3 regions of the Streptomyces sp. NPDC002788 genome follow, and region 1 is predicted to be linked to each of the others. Evidence: riboswitches for the same ligand, from Rfam matches in the RefSeq annotation. Region 1 holds a riboswitch; each other region holds the start of a gene.
The links. A riboswitch is a leader RNA that binds a small molecule or an ion and turns the genes downstream of it on or off. The one in region 1 is predicted to bind cyclic di-AMP.

Region 1 (4,530 bases):
GACGCCGAGCGGGACCGGCCGGTGCTGTTCAATTCCTGGGAGGCCACCGAGTTCGACATCTCCGAGGAGCAGCAGCGGGCGCTGGCCGAGCGGGCCGCGGCCATGGGGGTCGAACTGTTCGTCGTCGACGACGGCTGGTTCGGGACGCGTACCAGCGACCGGGCCGGGCTCGGCGACTGGACCCCCAACCCCGACCGCTTCCCCGGCGGGCTCAGGCCGCTCGCCGACCAGGTGCACGACCTCGGCATGCAGTTCGGGATCTGGGTCGAGCCCGAGATGGTCAATCCGGACAGCGATCTGTATCGCGCCCACCCCGACTGGGTGCAGTACCAACCCGGACGAAAGCGGACGGAATTCCGCAATCAGCTCGTACTCAACCTTGCCCGCGAGGATGTTCAGGAGTACCTGTGGGAGCAGCTCGACGGGCTCCTCTCCAGTGCCCCGATCGACTACGTCAAGTGGGACTTCAACCGCTGCTTCACCGACGCCGGCTGGCCGGATGACTCTTATCCGCAGCGGCTGTGGGTCGACCACGTCCGGGGCTTGTACGCCCTGCTGGACCGGCTGCGGGCCGCCCACCCGGGCGTGGCCTTCGAGTCCTGCTCGGGCGGCGGCGGGCGGATCGACCTCGGGGTGCTGAGCCGGACGGACCAGGTGTGGACCTCGGACAACACCGACCCGCTCGACCGGCTCGCCGTCCAGCACGGCTTCAGCCAGATCCACCCGGCCCGGGTCATGGCCGCCTGGGTCACCGACAGCCCGAACGCCATGCTCAACCACCGGGCCAGCTCCCTGCGGTTCCGGTTCGTCAGCGCCATGGCCGGGGTGCTCGGTGTCGGCGGCGACCTCACGCGGTGGACGCAGGAGGAGCTCGCCGAGGCCCGGGAGTGGGTGGGGCTGTACAAGGAGATCCGGCCCGTGGTGCAGCGCGGCGACCTCTATCGGCTGCGGCCCCCGGAGGGTGGTCTGAGCGCGGTGCAGTACGTCCTCGGTGACGAGACCGTCGTCCTCGCCTGGCTCCAGGCGCAGCGCTACGGCGAGCCCGTGCCGGCGCTCCGGCTGCACGGTATCAACCCGGCAGCAACGTACGAATGCCTCGAAACGGGCGAAATTCACCGAGGCGCCGTGCTGTTGCATCACGGCCTGCGGGTCGGTCTGCGTGGCGACCTGGACGCTACTGTCGTCCACCTCAAACAGAAGTAGCCCTTATGTCCTAATGGGGGGCTTTCTCGCCATTTAGCCATAACGTGCCCCGATCGTAAAGGAGATGGGGTCGGGGTGCGTGACCATCGTCATATTCGTGACGATGCGTTGTTGCCATGTGCACGTAATTCTGGCGTTATTCAGGGTTCTTGGTGAAAGCCGGAGATCGGTAATCCACGCTGGGTGACGATGAAATGTGCCGACGCGTCAAGAAAAAGAGCTTCACAGGCAACCGCAAGCTTGTCCCATTGCGTCTTGGTCGCTTACGTTCCACACCAATCCGGACGGACGCCTAATCCTGCCGCCGCCCGGAGCCCCACACACTGACCCGACGTACGGCAGGAGCGGGGGACCCACAGGTAAGACGCCTGTTCCGGTTCCCGGAACGGCTTGGGGTTAAGCCGCGCCTGGGCGCGGCCGGGCATCTCCAGCCCGCACCCGACAGCTCACCTCGCAGGCGACGGAGAGGAATTCGCCATGCCCGCGAAGGGTAAGCACCGCCGCCCGAAGACCCAGCGTTTCACCCGTTCCATCGCCGTCGCCGGAACCGGCGGGGCCGCCCTCGCGCTTCCGCTCATGGGGGCCGCCGGCGCCCAGGCCGCCCCGCAGTCGGCTCCGCAAAAGGCCGTCCAGTCCGCTCCGGCCGCCGAGAAGAAGGCCGCCGAAAAGGCCACGGATACCCGCACGTACACCGTGAAGGCCGGCGACTGGCTCGCGAAGATCGCCGAGGACCAGCACGTCAGCGGCGGCTGGAAGAAGCTCTACGCGGACAACCGTGACGCGGTCGGCGACGACCCGTCGCTGATCCACCCGGGCCTCAAGCTCTCGATCGGCAAGAAGGCGGCCTCGAGCGAGAAGCCGTCCTCGTCCGCGCCGAAGGCCTCGGCCGAGAAGCCGGCGAAGAAGTCCTCCTCCGCCGAGTCGTCCGCGAAGGCGGAGACCGCCGCGAAGGCGGAGACCGCTGCGAAGCCGGCCGCCGCCAAGCCGGCCGCCCAGACCAACGCCGGCGGCTACACCCTCCCGGTGGCCGGTGCCGTCGTCGGCACGCCGTACCGCATGGCCGGCAGCATGTGGTCCAGCGGCTACCACACCGGTGTCGACTTCGTCGTCCCGACCGGCACCTCCCTGAAGGCCGTCGGCGCGGGCACGGTCGTTTCCGCCGGCTGGGGCGGCGCGTACGGCAACCAGGTCGTCATCAAGCTCGACGACGGCTACTACGCCCAGTACGCCCACCTGTCCCAGCTCTCGGTCTCGGCCGGCCAGACCGTGACCGCCGGGCAGCAGATCGGCCTGTCCGGTGCGACCGGCAACGTCACCGGACCGCACCTGCACTTCGAGATCCGCACCACGCCGGACTACGGCTCGGACGTGGACCCGGTCGCCTTCCTGCGCTCGCACGGCGTCTCCGTCGGCTGACCGACCGCACGACCACCTGCCCGACACGCGGCCGAAGGCCGGACCCCGATCCCCGGGTCCGGCCTTCGGTGTGTGCGCACCCATCAACAACTTCTGGAACGCGACCGACGTCCGGTCCCCGGACGCCCCCTTCGACACGCCGCGCGGGGGTGCCCTCGACGAGTACGACCACCCCACGGCCTGCTACGCCGGTTACGGCGACAACTGCGACCCCACCACCGGGCTCCGCCGTCACGTGGGTGAATCCGGCGTCCGCTCCCTGTTCCACGACCGCACCGAGACGCTGCTGGTCCCGAACCAACCGAACCGCACCGACCTCCGGATTTGGCGGTCCACTCCGAAACATCCCTGACAGGCTGCCTATTCCGGAGTTGGCGAACACTTTAGGAGTGGCCTTTCTCACCGCCCGTCAACCCCGGCCTACGGTCGCGTAGGTCACATTCGAGGGTGAATCATAAACGGCTGTGGCAGACGATTCGAAGAGTGACAGCAGAGCAGTGATCGGGTCGTACGTGGCGGTGGGGGACAGCTTCACCGAGGGCGTCGGTGATCCCGGCCCCGACGGGGCGTTCGTCGGCTGGGCCGACCGGTTCGCCGTCCTGCTCGCCGACCTCCGGCCTGAAGGCGACTTCCAGTACACCAACCTCGCCGTGCGCGGGAAGCTTCTCGACCAGATCGTGGCGGACCAGGTTCCGCGGGCCGTCGAAATGGCCCCCGACCTCGTCTCGTTCTGCGCCGGGGGCAACGACATCATCCGGCCCGGCACCGACCCGGACGAGGTGGCCGAGCGTTTCGAGCGGGCTCTCGCCCAGCTCACGGCCGTGGCCGGCACGGTGATGGTGACGACCGGATTCGACACCCGCGGCGTGCCCGTGCTCAAGCATCTGCGCGGCAAGATCGCTACGTACAACGGCCATGTCCGGGCCATCGCCGACCGGTACGGCTGCCCGGTGCTCGACCTGTGGTCCCTGCGCAGTGTCCAGGACCGCAGGGCGTGGGATGCCGACCGGCTGCACCTGTCGCCCGAGGGGCACACGCGCGTGGCGCTCCGGGCGGGCCAGGTGCTCGGCCTCGACGTGCCGGCCGACCCCGAGCAGCCCTGGCCACCGCTGCCGCCGCGCGGCACCCTCGACATCCGGCGCGACGACGTCCACTGGGCACGCGAGTTCCTGGTGCCGTGGATCGGGCGCCGGCTGCGCGGGCAGTCGTCGGGTGACCATGTGACGGCCAAGGGGGCACTGTCCCCGGCGGACATCCGGATGCGGATCGCTCCGGTGGCGTGAGGGTGCGGGTGCCTGCGGTGGCCTGTGGCTGGCCGGTGGGGGTGCGCGCTTGCGCATGACGCCGGTGGGTGGTCCGGGCCGCCGGGGGGTACGCCCTCGGAACGGCGTGATGGGGTGTCCTACCGGCTCACTGGCGTCGACGCGCCGACCGCTGCGGGCGGACACCCTGAGACGGCCCCTTCCGACGTCCGGCGGTTGCGGGAGCGTCACGGCTCCCGTCGCAGCGCCTTTGCCGGGCCCGCCCGCAGTGCCGCGAAACCTGTGGCCGGGCCGAGGCGGGTGACTACAGGGCCAGTTCACGCGACAGTGCCTCCTCCACCCACTGCTGCGCCCGCGTCCGCGGTACCGCGCCGGCGTAGGACGTCACATGGGCGGCGAGCCCGTCGATACCGCCCTCGGCGCCGCCGAGCGGCTTGTAGCGGTTCGCGGGGGCGTAGCGCAGGACTTCCTTCACGGTCATGCCGCGGGCGGGGCCCGTCACCTCGTCCAGGGTGCAGCCCGCCCGCATCCGCAGACCGCCGCCGGCGACACCGCGCACCAGCCGGTCGACGACCAGGAAGCCCTGCCGGCCGTGATGATCGGCCCGGGCCAGGGACAGCAGGGGGCTGGCCGCAGGGGAGCCTCCGCC
Region 2 (4,530 bases), on a different contig from region 1:
CTGGACCCGGCAACGGGAGCTGAGGACCGTACGGGAGGAGCTGCCCGCGTACGCCGTGGCCGGTTGGCTGACCCCGGCGGAGCCGTACGCGCTGGGCTCGATGCGGGCCCGTCGGATAGCCCGCCAGTACGCACGCCGTCACGCGGGGAAGGCGGCGGCACGGGAGGTGGCCCGGTACGAGGCGTACGCGACGTCCCTCGCGTTCCTCCGGCACCGGGCCCGCCGCGGCCGCGCCGGGGCCGACTTCGCCGTACGGGAGCGCGAACTGCTCCACGCACTGTGGCGGCGCCGGGAGGCGGCCCGCCCCGCGCTGGACCACGCGGCGCGGATCACGGCCCCTCCGGTCCCGGTGACGGCCCCGCCCTGGCCGGTGTACGGGGTGTACGGGTACGGCCATCGGCCGACGCCGTACCCCGCGTACAACCCCTACCGGTCGTAGCCCCGAGAAGCCCGGCCCGTAAGCCCGACCCGAACAACGACCGGGACCCCGAGCCCCCAGACCTCAGGCCCTCATGCCCTCAGGCCGAAGCCGCCGTAAGACGCCCGACCTCTGCCTCCGTCAAGGTCAGCTCCCCGACCCCCACCAGCGCGGGCAACTGCTCCACCGTCCGCGCGGAGGCGATCGGCGCCGCCACGGTCGGCTGGGCGGCGAGCCAGGCCAGTGCCACCGTCGCCACGGGGACGTCATGCGCCTCGGCGATCTCGTCGAGCGCGCCGAGCACCCGCCGCCCCCGCTCGGTCTCCAGGTGCTTGGCCGCGCCCCCGGCCCGCACGCTCTCGACGGTCGTACCGGGCCGGTACTTGCCGGTGAGAAAGCCGGACGCGAGCGCGTAGTACGGAACGGCCGCGAGGCCGCTCCGCTCGGCGAGGTCCTGGAGTTCGCCCTCGTAGGTGTCGCGGGACACCAGGTTGTAGTGGGGTTGGAGGGCCACGTACCGGGCGAGCCCCTCACGGTCGGAGAACTCCAGGGACGCCCGCAGCCGCTCCGCGGAGATGTTGGAGGCGGCGATGTGGCGCACCTTGCCGGCCTTCACGAGTGCGTCGAGGGCACCGATGATCTCCTCGACCGGCACGTCGGGCTGGTCGAAGTGGGTGTAGTAGAGGTCGATGTAGTCGGTGCGCAGGCGCCGCAGGGAGGCGTCGGCGGCGGCCTCGATGTTCGCGGCGGACAGCCCCCGGAACTCGGGGTGCTGGCTGACCTTCGTGGCGACGACGACCTCGGAGCGGTTGCCGCGCGCTTCGAGCCACGTGCCGAGCAGGGTCTCGGACTCGCCGCCCCGGTTGCCGTCGGCCCAGGCCGAGTAGACGTCGGCGGTGTCGACGAAGTTGCCACCGGCGGCGGTGTACGCGTCGAGGACGGCGAAGGACTGCGCTTCGTCGGCGGTCCAGCCGAAGACGTTGCCGCCGAGGGCGAGCGGGAAGACCTCGAGGTCGGAAGAGCCGAGCTTGCGAAGAGACGTCATACCGTGCGTCAACGAACGTGAGGGAATGCCTCATTCCGCAGCGGACGCAAAGCTCCCGCAAACCCCTTTGGACACACCCGAGTACGGAAACCGGCGGCCCTGACGTCGGGGGGCGTCGTCAGGGCCGCCGGTGCTCCGACGGGCGGTGTCCGCTTACGGGTTCAGGCCCTTGCCCTGCAGCCACGCCCTCGGGTCGATGCCGCTCGAGGATCCACCGGAGTGGACTTCGAGGTGGAGGTGGGCCCCGGTGACGTTGCCGGTGGCGCCCACGCGGCCGATGACGTCACCGGTGCTGACCTTCTGGCCGACGCTGACGCCGATGGACGACTGGTGCGCGTACCAGATCTCCGTGCCGTCATCGAGGGTGAGGACGGTCTTGTAGCCGTACGAGCCGTTCCAGCCGGCCTCGGTGATGGTGCCGCTGTGCACCGCCTTGATCGGCGTGCCGGTGGGAGCGGCGAAGTCGAGGCCGGTGTGGTAGCCGGAGGACCAGTAGGCGCCGGCCTGACCGAAGGACGAGGTGATGGTGTAGGAGGAGGTCGGCAGCGTGTACTGCTTGGCGAGGGCGGCGAGCCGCTCGGCCTCGGCCTTCTTCCTGGCCTCCTCCTCCGCCTTCTTCTTGGCTTCGGCGGCCTTGGCCTTGGCCTCCTTCTCCGCCTTGGCCACAGCTTCCTGGGCCGCCTTCTCGGCGGCGGCCGCGGCTTGCTGCGCGGCCTTGCTCTCCACCTGGTCCTGCTGGTGCTCGACCTGGGCCATGATCCGGGCGCGCAGCGCCTCGCCCGCGCCGTCGGCTCCCTGGTCGGTCTCCGCGGCGGCGGTGCCGAGGCTGCTGAGCGGGGTGGCGGAGCCTTGGGGGGTGTCGTCGTCCGAGATGAGGGAACCCACCGAGGGAAGGTCCGGGACGGAGATCGACACCGGCGGCTTGCCGGTCTGGGCGCTGGCCATACCGCCCGCGCCCACGGCGGCGATGACGCCGACGCCGAGGACGGTGGAGCTGCGGGCGAGTCCTCCGCCGCGCTGCTTGGTGACACGATGCCGGCCACGGACGGGGCGGATGGACTCCGCGGTGGGGTTCCACTCCTGGAACGGGCCCTCGTCGGTGCGCTGACGGCCGTAGCCGAACGTCTCGGTGTCGCGCTGGTCCGTCGCGAACGGGGCCTCGGGGGCAGGCCGGTTGGACGCCACGTGGGCGTACTCCTTTCCTTCCTTCTCGCCTACCGGGTTAGCTGACGGGTTCGGAGCAGGAAGGTCTCCTACGCGCGTATACCGACCGTGCTTCCACGGCGGCATCCGCTCGATTCACCCCAAGTGGTGGTTCCCCGGTTCCCTTTCGGGATTCGGCGCGTGCGCACGGAGCCGCCTTCTGTGACGGCTGGGACGACCGCGCTGCGTTATCGAACGTTAATAGACGGACGGTGGGTATTCCAGCGCTTCCGCTTGATCATTAACCTTTTTCGTGCGGACTTACCTGCCACGACCGTAGTAAATCGGGCGAGTTGACCGCCTCGCAAGTGACTCATGAGTTTTGATGGTTCGTCAGTTGTTATGCGGAGCGGGGCGATTCGCTCACTGGCCGTAACGACGCGTCCGGGCACGGGAATGCACCGAGGGCCGGAACCCTTTCGGATTCCGGCCCTCGGCCTTCAGTAGCGGGGACAGGATTTGAACCTGCGACCTCTGGGTTATGAGCCCAGCGAGCTACCGAGCTGCTCCACCCCGCGTCGTTGTGACTCCAGTGTACGCCATCCGCGGGACAGCTCGTGCACACCGGCTCCTCGGCCGCCCGGGTCGCCCGCGCGACGAGGTCTCCCACGCGGTGAACAGCCCGTCGGCGCCGGGGTCCGGTCAGTGCAGCAGGTGCCGGTTCGGCGCCTTGGCCCGCTCCTCCTGCTCCGGCAGGACGACGACCTCGGCTCCCCCGGCGGCCAGGACACCGCTGCCGTCGGCCCCGGCCACGAAGGTGTCCGGCTCACGCCAGGCCGTGACGACGCGTCGTACGCCCGCGTCGAGGATCAGCCGGGCGCAGGGTGCGGGACGGGAGGCGCGGCGGGCGCAGGGCTCCAGGCTGCTGTAGACGGTCGCGCCGGTGAGCCTCGGGTCGGCCGGGTCGAGCTTGGCCAGGGCCGCCTCCTCGGCGTGCACGACCGGATCGCCGCCCTCGCGGGAGTGGCCGCGGGCCAGTTCGGTGCCGTCGGCCGCGACCACCACCGCACCCACGCTGAACGCCGTGTCCGACGGCGGACACCGCTCCGCCAGTGCGCAGGCGACGGCCAGCCAGTGGTGGTCGGCGGCGACCGGGAGCGGTCCGGTGCCCGGGGCGGTCGGTTCGTAGCGCATGAGGACGACGTCCTCGATCCGCCGCGTCTCCAGCAGCCGGAGCCGGCCGGACTGGTAGCCGCCGGGTCCGAAGAGGCGGGGCGCCCCGGGGTCGCCCACGAACAGCGGGGCGAGGACCAGCTGGAGTTCGTCGGCGAGGCCCTGAGTGAGGAGCTGGGTGTGGATCAGGCCGCCGCCCTCGACCATGAGCCGCCGTACGCCCCGCACGTCGTGCAGGTGGGTGAGGAGCCGGCGCCAGTCGAGGTCGGGGCCGAGGGGGACGATGTCGGTGGCGAGGCCGAGGGCACGGGCGCGTTCGGCGCCCTCGTCGGTCGTGTAGAGGACCGTCTCGCCGCCGGTGTGCCAGAACCGGGCGTCCGGGTCGAGGTCGCCGGAGCCGCTGACGGTGACCTTGAGGGGGTACTCGGGCTTGCCGGCGGTCGTGCGGGCGGCGCGCCGCTCGGCGGAGTTGACCAGGAGCTGGGGGTTGTCGGCGCGGAGGGTGCCGGCGCCGACCAGGATCGCGTCGACGGACGCCCGGACCTCGTCGACCCGGTCGAAGTCGGCGGGGCCGGACAGGAGCAGGCGTTCGGGTCCGGTGTCGTCCAGGTAGCCGTCGAGGGAGACGGCGGCGGACAGCAGGACGTACGGGTGGGGCATCGACGCTCCGCGGCTGGTCGGGACGGCGGGACTGGGCAGGGCTTGGTTCAAGTTTGAAACAAACCTACACTGGCGGCATGACGACTCGCTG
Region 3 (4,530 bases), on a different contig from region 1:
GCTCGCCCTGACGGCCGTCCAGCGCGTGCTGGAGGTCACGGCGGAGGAGGTCCAGGAGGTCGCCAAGGCCCGTCTGCGCCCGGACAACCGCGCGGTGCTCGTCTACGAGCCCGTCGCCGACGAGACCGACGATGCCGAGGACACCGCAGCCGCGGCCGGCGACGAGAACGAGGAGGCGGCCAAGTGACCGAGCTCACCACGATGGACTTCCACCCCCGGCCGCAGGCGGGCGAGGCCCGGCCCTGGGCCTTCCCGGCCCCCGAGCGCGGCACGCTCGGCAACGGACTGACACTGCTGCGCTGCCACCGCCCCGGCCAGCAGGTCGTCGCCGTGGAGGTGCTGCTGGACGCGCCCCTGGACGCCGAGCCGGCCGGCCTCGACGGCGTCGCCACGATCATGGCCCGGGCCTTCTCCGAGGGCACCGACAAGCACTCCGCCGAGGAGTTCGCCGCCGAGCTGGAGCGCGCCGGCGCCACCCTCGACGCGCACGCCGATCACCCCGGCGTCCGAATCAGCCTGGAGGTGCCGGCCTCCCGGCTCTCCAAGGGAGTCGGCCTGCTCGCCGACGCTCTCAGGGCGCCCGCGTTCGCGGACAGCGAGATCGAGCGGCTGGTCCGCAACCGCCTCGACGAGATCCCGCACGAGCTGGCCAACCCCTCGCGCCGCGCCGCCAAGGAGCTCTCCAAGGAGCTGTTCCCGGCGAGCTCGCGCATGTCGCGGCCACGGCAGGGCACCGAGGAGACGGTCGCCGCGATCGACTCCGCGGCCGTACGCGGCTTCTACGAGAAGCACGTCCGCCCCGCCACGGCCACCGCCGTGGTCGTCGGCGACCTCACCGGCATCGACCTCGATGCCCTGCTCGGCGACACGCTGGGCGCCTGGACGGGCTCCTCGGCCGAGCCGCGCCCGGTGCCGCCGGTGACCGCCGACGACACGGGCAGGGTCGTCATCGTGGACCGCCCGGGCGCCGTCCAGACGCAGCTGCTGATCGGCCGCATCGGCCCGGACCGGCACGACCGCGTGTGGCCCGCGCAGGTGCTCGGCACGTACTGCCTCGGTGGCACCCTCACCTCCCGCCTGGACCGCGTCCTGCGCGAGGAGAAGGGCTACACCTACGGGGTGCGCTCGTTCGCCCAGGTCCTCAGGTCCGCCCCGGACGGCACCGGTGCCTCGATGCTCGCCATCAGCGGTTCCGTGGACACCCCCAACACCGGCCCCGCGCTGCAGGACCTCTGGACGGTGCTGCGTACCCTCGCCGCCGAGGGCCTCACCGACGCCGAGCGGGACGTCGCCGTGCAGAACCTGGTCGGCGTGGCGCCTCTGAAGTACGAGACGGCGGCTGCCGTCGCGTCCACCCTGGCCGACCAGGTAGAGCAGCACCTGCCCGACGACTACCAGGCCACGCTGTACCGGCAGCTCGCCGCGACCGGCACCGTGGAGGCGACCGCGGCGGCCGTCAGCGCCTTCCCGGTGGACCGGCTGGTGACCGTCCTCGTGGGTGACGCGGCGCAGATCAAGGGCCCGGTCGAGGCCCTGGACATCGGCGAAGTCACGGTCGTCGCCGCCGAGTAGCGAGACGCGGGCGGCACGCGTACGGAGGGGCCCTGGTTGTCTCCTAAGGCACCAGGGCCCCTGTATGCCCGAATTGATACGGAGGTTGCCTGTCTGCCCTGTGGTATGCGCTACAAAAGCCGGGATTCGTTTGGGAATTGAAAGTGGACCCGTTTAGCGTCATCCGGGCTGTTCGTCAGGCAGTGCGCCGCACCCGCGGCACCGGACAGTCATCGCCGAGTCCCCGCACGGCGCGAGCCAGGGGAGCCGGGGACCCAACGCAGTCCCTGGGGTGAATCGGACGCCCGCGCGAACCGCGAGGGGGTCCGTAGGAGACCTTCCTGCTCCGAACCCGTCAGCTAACCCGGTAGGCGAGAGGGAAGGAAAGGACCAGCCACCACATGGCGTTCACACGCGCCACCGGGAAGCACCGTCGTCCCAGCCGGATCCAGCGCGGCACGGCCCGCGCGGCGGGCGTCGCGGCCCTCGCCACCACCGGCGTCCTCGGCACCGTGGCCGCCCCGGCCGCCTTCGCCGCCGAGCCCGCCCCGGAGCAGACCGGCCTCACCCCGGTCGTCACCATGGGCGACACCGTGGCCCAGCAGATCGACGCCCAGGCCGTCGCGCAGCAGCACGCGGCCGAGGAGGCCGCCGCCAAGAAGAAGGCCGAGGAGGCCGCCCGCAAGCGGGCCGAGGAGGCGGCCGAGAAGGCCCGCGAGGCCAAGGAGCGCGCCGCCCGCGAGGCCGAGCGCAAGCGTCTCAACAGCTTCCAGTCCCCCATCCCGGGCTCCTACGTCTCCACCGGTTACAAGTCGGGCGGCGCCATCTGGTCCTCCGGCAGCCACACCGGCATCGACTTCCACGCCGCCACCGGCACCTCCGTCCACGCGGTCGGCATGGGCACGGTCGTCGAGGCCGGCTGGGGCGGTTCCTACGGCAACCAGGTCGTGATCAAGATGAACGACGGGACGTACACCCAGTACGGCCACCTGTCGTCCATCGGCGTCTCGGTGGGCCAGCGGGTCACCCCGGGTCAGCAGATCGGCCTGTCCGGCGCGACCGGCAACGTCACCGGCCCGCATCTGCACTTCGAGGCCCGCACGAGTCCTGAGTACGGCTCCGACATGGACCCCGTCGCCTACCTCCGCTCGCACGGCGTGGACGTCTGACGGCACCTTTCGCTGTTCCCGAGGCCCCGGCTCCCCGAGCCGGGGCCTTTCGGTTCCCGGCGGCCCGCTGTCCAAAAAATATCCCTGGATTCCGGCCTGCCGTCGGAAATTCGGGCTCATTGCAATAGAGTCACGGAACACGCGTCACTCGTCGGCGTTTCACGGGGATTAAGCGGAGGTCGGTCATGCGTATTCCCGCGCACTCGGTGTGCACGGCCATCCGGGACGACATCGTCGCGGGTGTCCACGCACGCGGCAGCCGGCTCACCGAGGAACTCCTCGCACGCCGCTACGGCGTCTCGCGCGTACCGGTCCGGGAGGCCCTGCGCACCCTGGAGGCCGAGGGCTTCGTGGTGACCCGGCGGCACGCGGGCGCGTGCGTGGCCGAACCCACCGAGCAGGAGGCGTCCGACCTGCTGGAGATGCGCATGCTGCTGGAGCCGCTCGGCGCCGCGCGGGCCGCCCAGCGCCGCACCGAGGCCCATCTCAAGGTCCTGCGCGGTCTGGTCCGGATGGGTCAGGAGCGCGCCCGCCGGGGCAACAGCGACGACCTGCGCTCCCTGGGTGGCTGGTTCCACGAGACGCTCGCACAGGCCTCCGGCAGCCCCGCGCTGACCTCGATGCTCACGCAGCTCCGCCACAAGATCCTCTGGATGTACGCCGTCGATCCACCGGCGAGCCCGGTGGAGTCCTGGAGCGAGCACGGAGCGATCGTGGACGCGGTGGCGCGCGGGGACGGCGAGCGCGCGCGGGCGGTCACGGCGCTGCACGCCGAGCGCGCGACGGCCGCGCACCGCCTGCGGTTCGGCTCCGCCGGGGAGCGCACCGAGCGTGTGAGGAACTCGCAACATGCCGTAAACACGTCGAGTCTGCGGCATTAACACGAGAGCCGTATACAAAGAGCAGGAAATTGCGGGGGGCTATTTCTGCTGTCGTCATTTCGCGGGAGAGAAATTAGCCGCGTGGCGAGGAAATGGCGAAGGGCTCGCCCGATGAATTCGGACGAGCCCTCCCGTGTGCGCCGGAGCCGGCGCGAATGGACTCAGACGGTCTCGGGCAGTTCCTCGAGACCCTCGGAGACCAGCTTGGCCAGTCGGTCCAGGGCGGCGTCCGCGCCCTCGGCGTCGGAGGCGAGGACGATCTCCTCGCCGCCCTGGGCGCCCAGGCCCAGAACGGCCAGCATGGAGGCCGCGTTGACGGGGTTGCCGTCAGCCTTGGCGATCGTCACCGGGACGCCTGCGGCCGTGGCGGCTCGGACGAAGATGGAGGCGGGGCGGGCGTGGAGGCCCTCGGCCCAGCCGACGTTGACGCGGCGCTCAGCCATGTGTTGCTGCCCTTCGGTGTTCAGGGTTGTCTAGACCAGTTTCCCATACGTGAAGCCCACCCGGAGCGGTCCTGTCGTTCCACTCCGGGGTGCCGTCGGATCGCGGCCTCGACCCGACTGACGCCCTCCACAGACTGCCTCGCGCCGTTGTCAGGCGCTAGCCGTACTCTGGGGCCCATGCAGACCTCGCCGGACCGGCACGAGTATCCCGCCCACTGGGAGGCCGACGTGGTGCTGCGCGACGGTGGCACCGCGCGCATCCGGCCCATCACCGTCGATGACGCCGATCGCCTCGTCAGCTTCTACGAGCAGGTCTCCGACGAGTCGAAGTACTACCGCTTCTTCGCGCCGTACCCTCGCCTGTCCGCCAAGGACGTCCACCGCTTCACGCACCACGACTTTGTGGACCGGGTGGGACTCGCGGCCACGGTCGGCGGCGAGTTCATCGCCACCGTACGCTACGACCGGATCGGCGCGGACGGAACG

Region 2: it holds a riboswitch for cyclic di-AMP, as region 1 does, so the genes downstream of both, ACWD1U_RS06675 (M23 family metallopeptidase) here and ACWD1U_RS10100 (M23 family metallopeptidase) in region 1, are expected to answer to the same signal.
Region 3: it holds a riboswitch for cyclic di-AMP, as region 1 does, so the genes downstream of both, ACWD1U_RS03160 (M23 family metallopeptidase) here and ACWD1U_RS10100 (M23 family metallopeptidase) in region 1, are expected to answer to the same signal.

What each region holds. Positions count from the first base shown of each region.
Region 1 covers NZ_JBSFVB010000004.1:229,679-234,208, reverse strand. The annotation lists gene ACWD1U_RS10105 (alpha-galactosidase) at 1-1,203, shown strand, start outside; cyclic di-AMP (ydaO/yuaA leader) riboswitch at 1,522-1,676, shown strand; gene ACWD1U_RS10100 (M23 family metallopeptidase) at 1,681-2,619, shown strand; gene ACWD1U_RS10095 (DUF6250 domain-containing protein) at 2,690-2,971, shown strand; gene ACWD1U_RS10090 (SGNH/GDSL hydrolase family protein) at 3,117-3,902, shown strand; partial or broken gene ACWD1U_RS10085 (glutamate dehydrogenase) at 4,285-4,503, opposite strand.
Region 2 covers NZ_JBSFVB010000003.1:17,111-21,640, forward strand. The annotation lists gene ACWD1U_RS06665 (PrsW family intramembrane metalloprotease) at 1-439, shown strand, start outside; gene ACWD1U_RS06670 (aldo/keto reductase) at 519-1,463, opposite strand; gene ACWD1U_RS06675 (M23 family metallopeptidase) at 1,617-2,648, opposite strand; cyclic di-AMP (ydaO/yuaA leader) riboswitch at 2,660-2,816, opposite strand; tRNA gene ACWD1U_RS06680 (tRNA-Met) at 3,111-3,184, opposite strand; gene ACWD1U_RS06685 (dihydrofolate reductase family protein) at 3,309-4,439, opposite strand; gene ACWD1U_RS06690 (MarR family winged helix-turn-helix transcriptional regulator) at 4,517-4,530, shown strand, end outside.
Region 3 covers NZ_JBSFVB010000001.1:728,974-733,503, reverse strand. The annotation lists gene ACWD1U_RS03170 (M16 family metallopeptidase) at 1-187, shown strand, start outside; gene ACWD1U_RS03165 (M16 family metallopeptidase) at 184-1,572, shown strand; cyclic di-AMP (ydaO/yuaA leader) riboswitch at 1,776-1,940, shown strand; gene ACWD1U_RS03160 (M23 family metallopeptidase) at 1,953-2,720, shown strand; gene ACWD1U_RS03155 (GntR family transcriptional regulator) at 2,906-3,601, shown strand; gene ACWD1U_RS03150 (HPr family phosphocarrier protein) at 3,763-4,044, opposite strand; gene ACWD1U_RS03145 (bifunctional acetate--CoA ligase family protein/GNAT family N-acetyltransferase) at 4,222-4,530, shown strand, end outside.